Regions from separate parts of the Zongyangia sp. genome, predicted to be linked through region 2. Evidence: predicted binding sites of a transcription regulator. Region 2 holds the regulator's gene; the other holds the start of a gene.
The links. Region 2 encodes HrcA, which represses chaperone genes, less so after heat shock. Its sites were predicted from a motif close to TGTTAGCACTCNNNNNNNNNGAGTGCTAACA; they were not measured.

Region 1 (7,506 bases), on a different contig from region 2:
ACGCCATCCTGGCAGGAGAGGCAACCCCGGAAATTCTGGAAAAATACAGTGCCGTTATGGACTCCATCCATCTGATTGACCAGTTGTGCAGCCTCCGGTTGAAAAAGAAGCGGGAAAGAGGGGCCATGGATCTGGAGACCAGTGAATCCAAGATTATTTTGGATGAAAACCGGAATGTCAAGGAAATCAAGCCCCGAGGGACTGGGCGCAGTGAGAATATAATTGAAGAGATGATGCTCCTGGCCAACGAGTCAGCAGCCACCTTTGCGCTGGAAAAGCACCTTCCCTTCTGCTTCCGGGTTCATGAACCGCCTTCTCCCGACAAGCTCCAGAATCTCGCGGAGTTGCTTGCTGCCATCGGACAGAGTAAGCGGGACATCCAGCCTGGCGTTTCTCCGACCCGTCTGGCTCAGGTGCTGGAGGGTGTCCGGGGAACCAAGTACCAAATGATTGTGAACAGCCAGATGCTGCGCACCATGTCCAAGGCAAAATACAGTGAAAAGAATATCGGGCATTTTGGCCTGGTGCTTCAAAACTATGCACACTTTACCTCACCTATCCGCCGTTATCCGGACCTGTTTATCCATCGGGTTATGTCGGCATATTTGGCAGGTTCCAGTGAGGAAAAGCTGCAAAAGCGCTTTGGCAAGGTGGCAGGTCCCACCGCCAATCAATCCAGTGAGCGGGAACTCATCGCTATGACCATCGAGCGAGACTGTGAGGACTGTTATAAGGCGGAATACATCCTCCGTCACTTAGGGGAAGAGTTGGAGGGCGTCGTTTCCTCTACCACCAATTTCGGCATCTATGTCATGCTGCCTAATACTGTGGAGGGTCTGGTACGGGCTCAGACCCTGGGCGAAACCTTCCAGTATGATGGGCGGATGGAATATAAGGATATGATGTCCCCCAGAAGATACCGTATTGGAGATACAGTCACGGTCAAGGTGCTGGGAGCCGATGTATCGGCGGGAAAAATTGATTTTGAATTTGTATAAGCAAAGGCTCCGGACCGGGTTCGGAGCCTTTTGTTGTTAGGAAGTTTTTTACAGTGATCCTGTATAATTTTTGCATATCAGCCAAGGCTACCCACATACAATGAAATTGAAGGGTGGGCTTGTATCATGGAAGGTATTCTCCGATCAAAAATCATGCCATGGAGCAAAGGAATATCCACGCCCAGAGCAGAAGAAACCAACCGCATTATTGAGGATATCAAGGCCGTGCTGGAAATGATTGATCGCGCGGAACAGCGCTTTAATCAGGAACAGGACGAAGACCTGCTGGAGGCTTGTATCTATGAAAACAAAGCTCTGGCCGCTCGATATCGCTATTTGATCAAGGAAGCCAAACGCAAGGGTATCACCTGGGACCCCGCCCAACATGGAATTCAATTGGAAGGGGTGTATAGCTCATGGGATAAGTGAAATCGTCCTCATCGCCGCCATTTTTTTGTCCGCAGGGATGCTGGTGGCCTTGTATTCCAGAAGAAAAAACCCGGTTTCCGCCTATTTTACCCATGCCCTTTGTGGATTCCTAGGCCTCGCAGCGATTCACCTGACGACAGGATACACCGGCATTGCCATCGGAATCAACCTGTTCACCTGTCTGGTGACAGCTCTTTTAGGGCTGCCTGGAGTGGTGACCATGTCTATCCTACATTTTGTCTGGGCAATCTAAAGAAGATTTGCTATAATAAAAAAGGACAAAATAGAGCAAGGATGTGACAGGATGTTCAAAGCCAAATGGTATGAGGACCTCCATCTGCCGGAAGATGCAAAGATGATTCGGGATGAGGTCTTTGTCAAGGAGCAGAAATTTCAGGATGAATATGACGATATGGAAGTGAAAGCGCTGCATCTTGTCATCTATGACGAGGAAAACCAGCCAGTCGCCACAGCGAGGATGTTCCCTTGGGAAGAAAACAGCTATAAATTTGGCCGCATCGCTGTACGCAAGCCATGGCGGGGACAAGGCCTAGGCCGGATCCTCATGGAGGAGCTGGAGAAAAAGGCGGTTTCCTTGGGTGGAAAACAAGCGCTGATCGGCGCTCAACAGCAGGCTCGTGGCTTTTATGAAAAGTGCGGCTACATAGCATATGGGGATGAGTACTATGAAGAATACTGTCCTCACATTCACATGAAAAAGCAGATTTGAATCCAGAGGGAGACGTTGGTCTTCCTCTGGATTTCTTTTTGTTTTGCTGATTTTTGCGAATTTTAGCACTCTTATAGAATGAGTGCTAAAATTAAAGGTTTGTTCTTATTTTATGTGTTGTTTTGTAACAAGTGGGGCCTATAATGACAATTGTCAAAAGGATGAAGGACATCCGAAAGACAAAATCATAAAAGAACCAAATGATATAAATGGAGGTATGACTTATGTTTGATCTGTTACCGTTTGAACGCAGAAGAAATGATATGATGAATTTCTTTGGTGACTGGGGGAAGGACTTCTTCGGTGAAATGGGAGATCAGATCTCCGCATTCCGTACCGATATTATGGACAAAGGGGACCATTATCTCCTGGAAGCCGAATTGCCAGGCTTCGATAAAAAAGATATTGACATCGATATCAATGGCGATACATTGACCATCAGCGCCAAACACGAAGCCAATACAGAAGACAAGAAGGACAATTACATCCGCCGGGAGCGCAGCTACGGTTCCTTTGTCAGAAGTTTCGATGTCTCCACCATTGATGCGGCAAATATCAAGGCTGCCTATAACAACGGCATTTTGGAACTGACGCTGCCCAAACTGGCAGAGCAAAAGCCTGAAAGCCGGAAAATTGACATCGGCTAATTACTTGATACAGCATTGTGTTTACATCTCCCAAAACAAAAAGACGCCCGCTTAAGCGGACGCCTTTTTGTTTTGTAGCATGACCAAGCATATAAGCCGAGTTCTGTATTTGACAACGATCTATCTAGGCCTTACGTCGCCATAAGGCTCCAGCCACCTTCTCGAGGACACGCCGGGCCGGCGCTTGATGCCCTCCCTGTGGTGTTGCTCCGGATAGGGTTTACATAGCCGTCCAGTCTCCTGGACGCTGGTGAGCTCTTACCTCGCCTTTCCACCCTTGCCAGCGGGGAAAACCACGCTTTGGCGGTATCTCTCTGTTGCACTTTCCCTAGAGTCGCCTCCGGCTGCCGTTAGCAGCTATCCCGCCCTTTGGAGCTCGGACTTTCCTCGGAAACGGCCTTACGGCCCTGTTCCCGCCGTTGTCTTGCCTGCTCATGGATGATATGATAACATACGTCGGGGAATTATACAAGTTTTCTCGGAAAGCTGCGTTTGAATTTTGATTCATTTTTATGAAATCACAGAGTAAGGTGAAACGAAAAAATTTAATCTTGCATATAAATTGTGTAAAACTTTACATTCTTCGCAAAAATTGAGGATTAATCCTGAGAATCTGCATGAATTTAAAAAAAAGTTGCAAAAAATTCTTGCATTATCGCGTTAAAGTAGTTATAATAATAACCAAATTTGATAAAGGGGAGCTAAGCTATGGCGTTTAAAAGTGAGTACCTCAATAACGTATACGAAACAGTATGCAAAAGAAACAGCGGCGAGCCCGAATTTTTGCAGGCTGTCAAGGAAGTTCTGGAATCTTTCGAGCCAGTGGTAGAAAAACGCCCTGACATCGTTAAATCCGGCGTGATCGATCGTATTGTGGAGCCGGAGAGATTTATCCAGTTCCGTGTATCCTGGGTTGACGACAGCGGTAAGGTTCAGGTTAACCGTGGTTTCCGCGTCCAGTTTAACTCCGCGATCGGCCCGTACAAAGGCGGACTGCGTTTCCATCCCTCTGTATGCGCCTCCATCATCAAATTCCTGGGCTTTGAGCAGATCTTTAAGAATTCCCTCACCGGCCTTCCTATGGGCGGCGGCAAGGGCGGTTCTGATTTCGATCCCAAGGGCAAGTCTGACGGCGAGATCATGCGTTTCTGCCAGAGCTTTATGACCGAGCTTTCCAAACACATTGGTGCAGACACCGATGTGCCGGCTGGTGATATCGGCGTTGGCGCACGGGAAATCGGCTTCCTGTACGGTCAGTACAAACGTCTGCGCAATGAGTTTGTAGGCGTTCTCACCGGCAAGGGCCTTTCCTATGGCGGTTCTCTGATCCGTACCCAGGCCACCGGTTATGGACTTCTCTACTTCACCAAGGAAATGCTCCAGTGCATGAAGAATGAAACCTTGAAAGATAAAACTGTTGTCGTCTCCGGTTCTGGCAACGTGGCTATTTACGCTACCGAAAAGGCACAGGAGTATGGCGCAAAGGTTGTTGCCCTTTCTGATTCCTCCGGTTATGTTTACGATCCCAACGGCATTCAGCTGGATGTTGTTAAGCAGATCAAAGAGGTAGAGCGTGGAAGAATCAGCGAGTATGCAAAACGCGTACCTGGTTCCACCTACACCGAAGGCTGCCGTGGTATTTGGAGCATCAAATGCGACGTGGCTCTGCCCTGCGCAACCCAGAATGAGATCAATGGGGAAGAGGCACAGATGCTGGTCAACAACGGCGTCATGGCAGTTGCCGAAGGCGCGAACATGCCCTCCACTCCGGAAGCTGTGGAAGTCTTCCAGAAAAACGGCGTTCTCTTTGGGCCGGCCAAGGCTGCCAATGCCGGCGGCGTTGCCACCAGCGGTTTAGAGATGTGCCAGAACTCCATGCGTTACAGCTGGACCTCCGAAGAAGTGGATGCCAAGCTGCATGACATCATGGTCAACATTTTCCACAACGCCTATAATGCATCCAAAGAATATGGTGCAGAAGGCAACTTGGTCATGGGTGCCAATATTGCCGGCTTTATTAAGGTGGCAGATGCCATGATGGCACAGGGCGTCGCTTATTAATGTGATTCGCTTTTCATAATGATGGGGTCCCCGGCATTTTGCTGGGGATTCCGTGCATTTGTGGAGGATCCCCTTGCTTTCTGCCAACGGGATTGGTATACTTAAAACGGTACAGAGTAAAAATACCCGCAATCTGGGTAAAATAGAAGAAAGAAGGAAACGGACATGGAAAACTTGAGAATCGAATTGTCGAAAAATCTCAAGCCGAAGCCTCAGGATGAGACCAAATTGGGCTTTGGAAATATCTTTACAGACCACATGTTTTTGATGGACTACGATGAGGGGCAGGGTTGGCATGATGCCCGCATCGTCCCCTATGGCCCATTGCCGCTGGATCCAGCCGCAATGGCGCTACATTATAGCCAGGAAGTTTTTGAGGGTATGAAAGCATACCGGGCTGAGGATGGCAGAATTCTGTTGTTTAGACCGCAGGAAAATTTTGCCCGGCTCAATCGTTCTAACGAGCGTTTGTGCATTCCTCAAATTGATGAGGAATTTGCCCTTAAGGCCCTCATCGAACTTTTAAAAATTGAAAAAGACTGGATTCCTCATATTAAGGATACATCCTTGTACATTCGTCCCTTTATCATCGCAACAGACGCTCATTTGGGTGTCCGCACCGCAAATAAATATCTTTTTGTTATTATCCTGTCGCCCTCTGGCCCTTACTATAAAGAGGGACTGAATCCGGTAAAGCTGTATGTAGAGAACAATTACGTCCGAGCAGTCCGGGGCGGTACAGGTATGGCGAAGACAGGAGGCAATTACGCTGCTTCTCTCAAAGCCCAGGTTGAGGCAAATGACCAGAATTATTCTCAGGTGCTTTGGCTGGATGGCGTGGAGAAAAAATATATTGAAGAAGTTGGCTCCATGAATGTCTTCTTTGTCATTGATGGAGAGGTTATTACTCCTGCGTTGGTTGGCTCCATCCTGCCGGGAATTACCAGAAAATCCTGCATTGAGATGCTGAAGGATATGGGCTATAAGGTAGCTGAACGCCGTCTCTCTATCCAAGAGGTTGCTGATGCCTACAAAGCTGGAAAACTGAATGAGGCTTTCGGCACTGGCACAGCGGCGGTTATTTCTCCCATTGGCCATATTAAATGGGGAGATCTTGTCATGGATATTAACAACAATGAAATTGGTGAGATTTCTCAAAAACTTTACGATGAATTAACTGGCATTCAGTGGGGTAGAATTCCGGATCGCTACAATTGGATTGTAGAAGTCAAATAAATAGATCGAGGCAAAAGCCGGCGGAAAACAGCCGTTTTCCGCCGGCTTTTTTTGGAGGTGAGGATATGAAAATTGTGGAATGGATGATGACAAAGGAACAACACGGGAAGAAGATTTATGATCTGCTTCGCTCGCAATTTCATATATCCTCCACCGTCATAAAAATGCTGAAAAATACAGAGAATGGAATTCAGCTAGACGGCAAGCCTGCTCGGGTCATTGATCGGGTGAAGGAGGGGAGCATTCTTCGCCTTCAGCTTCCTCGGGAGGAGACGGTGCTGGCCCAATGTACCCTGCCCGTCCCCATCATATATGAGGATGAGGATTTCCTTATCTTTAATAAACCTGCCCACATGCCGGTTCATCCGGCTCACCAACATCAGGAGGCAACTTTAGGCAATGTGTGGGCTCATATTATGGAAAAAAGGCTGGGTTTTACTCCGGTCTTTCATCCCATTAACCGTCTGGACAAGGATACCTCTGGTTTGGTCCTCTGCGCAAAACATGTACTGGCCGCTTCTCTGGATCCCCGTCAGGTACAAAAAAGGTATATGGCCATTGTCTCAGGAGCTTTAGAAGGGAAAAGAGGCATCATTAATGCCCCTATTGGTATGGAGTCAGGAAGCAAGGTGCGCCGAGCGGTACGGCCGGATGGACGCACCGCCTGCACCCACTATGAGTGTTTATGCAAAAATAATAAATATAGTTTCATTTCGTGTGAATTGGAGACCGGGAGGACCCACCAGATTCGGGTACACACCGCCTATCTAGGCCACCCATTAGCGGGAGATGACCTTTATGGGGGAAAACGGGATGATATAGGAAGACAAGCGCTCCATTGCGGTTGGATGAAGTTTTTTCAGCCGTTTTTGCGGAATTGGGTCGAGGTGACAGCGCCGTTGGAAGAAGATATGATGAATTTGCTGCTAAAAGAATATTTATGCAATAATGATGTATAAAATCGAAGTTTTTCTGAATTTATTTGCATGAACCCCTTGATTTTTTCCACAGGGATTGTATAATATTAAGCATCAAATAATTTATTGTTTTTTGTAACATTTTGGAGGGGTATTTTATGAAGAGAATTCTTGCGCTGGCCTTGGCAGTTCTTATGGTATTGTCGCTGGCGGGATGTAAAAAAACACCAACTGTGGAGCAAATTCAAAAGGACGGTAAGCTGGTTATGTTGACCAACGCTGCTTTTCCGCCCTTTGAGTATGTGGAGAATAATGAGTTTGTTGGCGTTGATGTAGATATTGCCAACGAAATTGCCAAAGATCTGGGTGTTGAGCTGGAAGTTGTCAATATGGACTTTGACGGTATTATTGATGCAGTAAAATCTGGAAAAGGTTCTTTCGGCGCAGCGGGTATCACCATCAAACCCGATCGCCAGGAGAAGGTGGAC
Region 2 (7,506 bases):
CAACCTGATTCCTCTGGAGGAGCTTTCCGCCGGACAGGTGGGATACATCACCGCCAGCATTAAAACGGTACAGGACACCACGGTGGGCGACACTGTCACCGACGCGGCAAATCCGGCGGCGGAACCCTTGCCCGGTTACCGGAAGGTCAACCCCATGGTGTTCTGCGGCATCTACCCTGCCGACGGGGCCAAATATCCGGATCTCCGGGAGGCCCTGGAAAAGCTTCAGCTCAACGACGCCTCCCTCTCCTTTGAGCCGGAAACCTCGGTGGCGTTGGGCTTCGGCTTCCGATGCGGATTTTTGGGTCTGCTCCACATGGAGATCATCCAGGAGCGGATTGAGCGGGAGTTTAATCTGGACATCATTACCACCGCTCCCAGCGTTATCTATAAGGTCATCCTCACCTCCGGGGAGACTGTCTATATCGACAACCCCACCAACTTCCCCGACCCTGCCACCATCCAGGATGCGGAGGAGCCTATGGTCGCCGCCAACATCCTGACCCCCACCGCCTATATTGGCAACATCATGGAGCTGTGTCAGGAGCGGCGAGGCGTCTACAAGGATACCAAGTATCTTGACACCGACCGGGTAGAGCTTCACTACGACCTGCCTTTGGGGGAGATTGTCTACGACTTTTTCGACGCCCTCAAGTCCAGGACCAAAGGCTATGCCTCCTTCGACTATGAGATGAAGGGCTATGTTCCCTCCCGGCTGGTGAAGCTGGACATCCTTTTAAACGGCGAGATCGTAGACGCCCTCTCCTTCATCGTCTTTGCCGACAACGCCTATCCCAGGGCCCGCCGGATCTGCGAGAAGCTCAAAGAAAATATTCCCCGCCAGATGTTTGAGGTGCCCATCCAGGCGGCCATCGGCGGCAAGATCATCGCTCGGGAGACGGTCAAAGCCATGCGCAAGGATGTATTGGCCAAGTGCTATGGCGGCGACATCACCCGAAAAAAGAAACTTCTGGAAAAACAGAAGGAAGGCAAAAAACGGATGCGCCAGCTGGGTACTGTGGAGGTTCCCCAGGAGGCCTTTATGGCTGTCCTCAAGCTGGACGACTAAATCTGTCAAAACCGGCCGCCGCGACCTGCGGCGGCCGGTTTCTCAAAGGAGGTCTTTGGATGCCCCAGCCCATCGGCATTTACATCCACGTTCCCTTCTGCCGCTCCAAATGCCCCTACTGCGATTTCTATTCTCTCCGGGGCGGCAATGAGGCAATGGATGTCTACACAGCCGCCCTGCTCCGTCATATTGCTACCGCCCCCACGGAAAAGGTGGACTCCGTTTATCTGGGAGGCGGCACCCCTACCTTGCTGGGATCTCAGCGGCTTTCCCGGATTTTGGAGGCGGTGGCCGCCCATTTCCCACTCTCTAAGGACTGTGAAATCACCGCCGAGGCCAATCCCAGAGCCGCTGAGGGGGATACCATCGCCGCCTTAGGGGCGCTGGGTTTTACCCGAGTGAGCTTTGGCATGCAGTCGGCCGTCCCCTCCGAACTGCGCCTTCTGGGCCGCCGCCACACCCGGGAAGAGGTGGCCCAGTCGGTGGAGCTGGCCCGGCAGGGCGGGATAGACAACATCTCCCTGGACGTCATGCTGGGGGTCATCGGACAGACAGCCTCCTCCCTCTCCCAAACGCTGGATTTTGCCGCCTCCCTCGGGCCCGCCCATATCTCCTCTTATATATTAAAGGTAGAGGAGGGCACCGTTTACAACTCCCCCCGCTTTCTCTCCCAAATCCCCGACGAGGATACCCAGGCCGACCTGTATCTGGCCGCGGTGGAGGGGCTTTCCTCCTTGGGCTTTCACCAGTATGAAATTTCCAACTTTGCGAAACCGGGCTATGAGAGCCGCCACAACCTGAAATACTGGCGGTGCCAGGAATATCTGGGCTTTGGCCCTGCCGCCCATTCCTACTACGGCGGCAGCCGCTTTGCCCTGCCACGGGACCTGGAATCCTTCTGTAAAGCGCCCGGCTTCGGAGACATCCCCTTTGATGGCGTCTGCGATGGGGGCGGCTTTTTCGAGGAGTTCATGCTGGGGCTGCGGCTGGCAGAGGGGATCAACCTGGATCAGCTGGGCAGCCGGTTTTCCGTTGACGTCTCCCCTTTGGAAAGGGCTTGTCCGCCCCTGGAGCGCCGGGGTCTTCTTTGTCTCAACGGACATCATCTCTCCCTGACGACGGAGGGGTTTCTCCTCTCCAACAGCATTATTTCTCATCTCTTGAATACTATCTCCTGTTAAAAAAACGCGGCCGAAAAACAGCCGCGTTTTCTTTTTTGGCAGTCTCTGTGGACGATTGCCAACATTTTTGTAAATAAACTATGAAGTCCCTTGACATACTAAAAGAGAAGTGATACATTGATAACTGTAAGATTTAGCACTCCATAATCAAGAGTGCTAAAATAGCAAAAAGAGGTGATACGCTGTGGAACTGGATAGACGGAAGATGCAAATCCTCTCAGCGATCATCGAGATTTACACCAAAACCGGTGAGCCGGTAGGCTCCAAGCTGCTGGCATCGGTGATGGATTACGCAATCTCCCCCGCAACCATCCGCAACGAAATGGCGGCGCTGTTTGAGATGGGTTATCTTGAACAGCCCCATACTTCAGCAGGGCGTGTGCCCTCCCACAAGGGATACCGGCTCTACATCAACAACCTGATGCAGACCCAGCCCCTGACCGCCGCCGAAAAGGCGGAAATCGACGCGCTCTTTAACATTCAGCACCCCGACCCCGACCAGTTGGTGGAAGATGCGGCTACGGCCCTGGCCCAAGCCACCCACTGTGTCACCGTTTCCTCCACCATGACGCCGGAGGATGTAACGGTGCGCCGGATCGACATTATCCCCTCCGGGCCCAGGACCTTGGTGGTCTTGGTCATCGCCTCCAACGGCGTGGTCAAGAGCAAGGTCTGCCGGGTGGATTTTGCCGTCACCCCCCAGGTGCTGGATTTCTTCCGGAAATATGTCAACTCCCGGTTCAGAGGCCGGTCCTTGGAAGGCGTTTCCAAGCTCTACCTTCAATCGGTGGCTGTGGCCCTGGGAGAATATTCCCGGGTGTTCACGCCGCTGCTGGTCTGTATCTTCGATCTGTGCCGGCAGATTTACGCCGGGCGCTACTACGTAGAAGGAGAAACCAATCTGCTTACCTATCAGGAGTTCACCCCTGTAGCGCACGACCTTCTGACCTTTCTCAACAAGCGGGATGAAATGCTCCGGCTCATCAACGAGGAGATGAAGGATAAAAACGTCTCCATCGGCAAAGAAGCTGGAAAATCAGAGCTTGCCGATTCCAGCATTGTCATCGCCCGCTATAATGTAGGCTCTTCCAGATCCGGCATCATTGGCATTGTGGGGCCGGTGCGGATGGATTATCCGAAACTCATCCCCCACATCCAGTATTTTGCCGACACCTTGGGACGGCTTCTCACCGAAATTTCCGAAGAGGAGGATATCCCTCCCGAGACGTCTTCATCATCCAACGAATAACATTTCACATACATCATGAAAACCGAAAGGAGACATTGACGTGGCCGAAAAGAAAAACAAGAGCCCGGAGGCCGCCGAGCAGGAAGCTGCTTCCCAGCAGGAGGCAGCGGGCACCGAGCAGGAAAGCCCTTCTCAAAGCGCCCAAGCAGAGCAGGAGGCAAAGGCTCCCGACGAAACCGAGGCCCTCAAAGAGCAGGTCAAGGATCTCAACGATAAGCTGTTGCGCTCCATGGCCGAATTTGACAACTTCCGCAAGCGTTCCCAGCGGGAAAAAGATCAGATTTATACCGACGCCAAGGCGGATACCGCAGCTCAGTTTCTGACGGTGCTGGATAATTTCGAGCGTGCCCTGGCCACCGAAAGCACCGACGAGAACTTCCGCAAGGGAGTGCAGATGATCTACGACGGACTGCTGGAAACCATCAAAAAGCTGGGAATTGAGGAGATCAATCCCACCGAGGGAGACTTTGATCCAACACTGCATCACGCGGTGATGCATGTGGACGACGATTCCCTGGGCCAGTCCCAGGTGGTAGAGGTCTTCCAGAAAGGCTACCGGATGGGCGACAAAATCCTGCGGTACGCCATGGTGAAGGTTGCAAATTAAGAAGCAAAGGCCCTGGGCCTTTCACATAAATGCAGAATATAACGAACTGAAAAGTATAGAATTCGAATGTAAGATTCGAGGAGGAATTGATTATGGGAAAAATCATCGGCATTGACTTAGGTACTACAAACTCATGTGTCGCCGTCATGGAAGGCGGCGAGGCTGTCGTCATCCCCAACGCGGAAGGCGACCGGACAACACCTTCTGTTGTCTCTTTTAAAAACGGTGAGCGTCTGGTAGGACAGGTTGCAAAACGCCAGGCCATCGCTAATCCGGATCACACTGTCAGTTCCATCAAACGCCATATGGGCTCTGACTATAAGGTAAATATTGATGGCAAAGGCTTTACTCCCCAAGAAATTTCCGCTATGATCCTGCAAAAGCTGAAGACTGACGCAGAAGCCTATCTGGGCGAAAAGGTCTATGACGCGGTTATTACCGTACCGGCTTACTTCACCGACGCACAGCGCCAGGCTACCAAGGATGCCGGCCGGATTGCCGGACTGGAAGTCAAGAGAATTATCAACGAGCCCACCGCCGCAGCACTGGCTTACGGCGTAGATAAAGAAAACGATCAGAAGATCATGGTTTACGACCTGGGCGGCGGCACCTTCGATGTCTCCATCATCGAAATGGGCGACGGCGTACAGGAAGTATTGGCCACCGCAGGCAACAACCGCTTGGGCGGCGATGACTTTGATAACCGCATTGTCAACTATCTGGCTGACCAGTTTAAGAAAGAAAACGGCATCGACCTGACCGGCGATAAAATGGCGATGCAGCGGCTGAAAGAGGCGGCGGAGAAAGCAAAAATCGAGCTTTCCAGCGTCACCCAGGCCAACATCAACCTGCCCTTTATCACCGCGGACGCCACCGGCCCGAAACACATGGATATGAACCTGACCCGGGCAAAATTCAACGAACTGACCGCTGACCTGGTGGAAGCCACCATGGGCCCGGTACGCCAGGCCCTGTCTGACTCCGGCCTGTCCGCTTCTGATCTTGACAAGATCCTGCTGGTAGGCGGTTCCACCCGTATCCCCGCTGTTCAGGAAGCAGTTCAGAAGATCACCGGCAAAGAGCCCTTCAAGGGCATCAACCCCGATGAGTGCGTCGCCATCGGCGCGGCCATCCAGGGCGGCGTCCTGGGCGGCGACGTCAAAGGCTTGCTGCTGCTGGATGTCACCCCTCTGTCCCTGGGCCTGGAAACCCTGGGCGGTGTCTTCACCAAGATCATTGACCGCAACACCACCATCCCCACCAAGAAGTCCCAGATCTTCTCCACCGCTGCTGACGGCCAGACTTCGGTTGAGGTCCATGTCCTCCAGGGTGAGCGTGAGATGGCGAAAGATAACAAGACTCTGGGTATGTTCCGTCTGGACGGTATCCCCGCAGCGCCCCGGGGTGTGCCTCAGATCGAGGTAACCTTCGACATCGACGCCAACGGCATTGTCCATGTTACCGCAAAAGATCTCGGCACCGGCAAGGAGCAGAACATCACCATTACCTCCTCCACCAACATGTCCAAGGAGGACATTGAAAAGGCAGTCAAAGAGGCTGAGCAGTATGCCGCTGAGGATAAAAAACGCCGTGAGGAAATCGATGTAAGAAACGGCGCAGACCAGATGGTCTATCAGTGTGAGAAAACCCTCACCGACCTGGGTGACAAGATCGACGCCGCCGATAAAGCGGATGTCCAGGCCAAGGTAGACGCCCTGAAAGAAGCGCTGAAGGGCACCGACCTGGAGGCTATCAAGTCCCGCCAGGATGAGCTGCAGAAAAAGTTCTATGATGTCTCCTCCAAGGTATACCAGCAGGCCCAAGCAGCCGGTCAGGCTGCAGGCGGCGCTGCCCCTGGCGCTGAGGCTCCCCACGATGACAACGTGGTGGACGCCGACTACAAAGAGGTTGACGAAGACCAGAACAAGTAATATACTAAAACAGCTGTGCGATGATAAGACTGGGCCTATACCCGGTCTTATCTTGTGCAGGCGGTTTGTGACAATTCATACGTAAGGGTGATCAATTTGCCAGAAAAGAGAGATTATTACGAAGTCCTTGGCGTCGAAAAGGGCGCCTCGGAGGACGAGATCAAAAAAGCATATCGTAAAGTTGCAAAAAAGTATCACCCGGACCTCAATCCAGGAGATAAGGAAGCAGAAGCCAAATTCAAAGAGGTTGGAGAAGCCTATGAAGTCCTCTCCAATCCTGAAAAGCGCGCGCGTTACGATCAATTCGGCCACGCCGGCGTGGACCCGTCCTATGGGGCGGGCGCAGGCGGCGCGGGAGCTTATGGCGGTGCAGGCGGCTTTGGATTTGACGATCTGGGCGATATCTTCGACAGCTTTTTCGGTGGCGGCTTCGGTGGTTTCGGCGGAGGCGGCGGTTCTCGGAACCCCAACGGACCTGTACGGGGCAACGACCTGCGCTCCTCCATTGTCCTCAGCTTTTTGGAAGCGGCCAAAGGCTGTACCAAACGGCTGAAGATTTCCCGGCTGGAAACCTGTAAAACCTGCGGCGGCACCGGCGCCAAAAATGCCGACGCCATCAAGACCTGTCCTGACTGTCACGGCTCCGGCCAGGTACGGGTGACCCAGCGGACCCCCTTCGGCGTCATCAACTCCACCCGGACCTGCTCCAAGTGCTCCGGTAAAGGAAAAATCATTTCCGATCCCTGTACGGCTTGTAACGGCTTGGGTCGGGTTCGTGTCAACAAGACCATCGAGGTCAACATCCCCGCCGGTATCGATGACGGCCAAACCTTTGCTGTATCTGGCCAGGGGGATATGGGCATCAACGGCGGGCCTGCCGGTAACCTGAACGTCAATGTCAGCGTCCGGCCCGACCCCATCTTCGACCGGGATGGCTTTGATGTTTGGTGTGAAATCCCCATCACCTTCACCCAGGCGGTCTTTGGCGACGAGGTGGTGGTTCCCACCATCGACGGCAAGGTGAAATACAGCATTCACGAAGGAACCCAGCCTGGCACCACCTTCCGGCTCAAAAATAAGGGAATCCCCCTCATCAATGGCCGGGGACGGGGCGACCAGTACGTCAAGGTCACCATCGAGGTGCCCAAGAACCTGAGCGCAAAGCAGAAGGATCTGCTCAAGCAGTTTGAGGGTGCTTCCTCTGAGAAAAACTATGAGAAACGGAAAGGTTTCTTCGATAAGCTCAAGGACGCTTGGGAAGGTAAAAGCTAAATAGTCCTATAAGTTGTCCCACGTCTAACGGGAAACTTTAACCATATTCCCATATCCCGGGAATTTGAAACAATGAAAGGCTCCGTGAAAAAATACACGGAGCTTTTTTATTTCCGTTTACAGATTGAAATAGGAGCTTTCAAAACATTCCACCCATGTTTTTGTCCCGGCCGGAAAGAGTCTAAGGCCAGCCCCCT

Region 1: the regulator HrcA is predicted to act here: its motif matches at 2,218-2,248, upstream of ACZ25G_RS05895 (Hsp20/alpha crystallin family protein).

Annotation. Positions count from the first base shown of each region.
Region 1 covers NZ_CBDTOK010000092.1:23,839-31,344, forward strand. Annotated here, with positions in the region: gene rnr (ribonuclease R) at 1-998, shown strand, start outside; gene ACZ25G_RS05880 (DUF2508 family protein) at 1,125-1,427, shown strand; gene ACZ25G_RS05885 (pro-sigmaK processing inhibitor BofA family protein) at 1,384-1,680, shown strand; gene ACZ25G_RS05890 (GNAT family N-acetyltransferase) at 1,732-2,157, shown strand; gene ACZ25G_RS05895 (Hsp20/alpha crystallin family protein) at 2,382-2,804, shown strand; RNA gene rnpB (RNase P RNA component class A) at 2,881-3,239, opposite strand; gene gdhA (NADP-specific glutamate dehydrogenase) at 3,513-4,865, shown strand; gene ACZ25G_RS05910 (branched-chain amino acid aminotransferase) at 5,031-6,101, shown strand; gene ACZ25G_RS05915 (RluA family pseudouridine synthase) at 6,167-7,060, shown strand; gene ACZ25G_RS05920 (transporter substrate-binding domain-containing protein) at 7,177-7,506, shown strand, end outside.
Region 2 covers NZ_CBDTOK010000037.1:23,659-31,164, forward strand. Annotated here, with positions in the region: gene lepA (translation elongation factor 4) at 1-1,069, shown strand, start outside; gene hemW (radical SAM family heme chaperone HemW) at 1,129-2,250, shown strand; gene hrcA (heat-inducible transcriptional repressor HrcA) at 2,435-3,499, shown strand; gene grpE (nucleotide exchange factor GrpE) at 3,540-4,106, shown strand; gene dnaK (molecular chaperone DnaK) at 4,199-6,037, shown strand; gene dnaJ (molecular chaperone DnaJ) at 6,134-7,309, shown strand.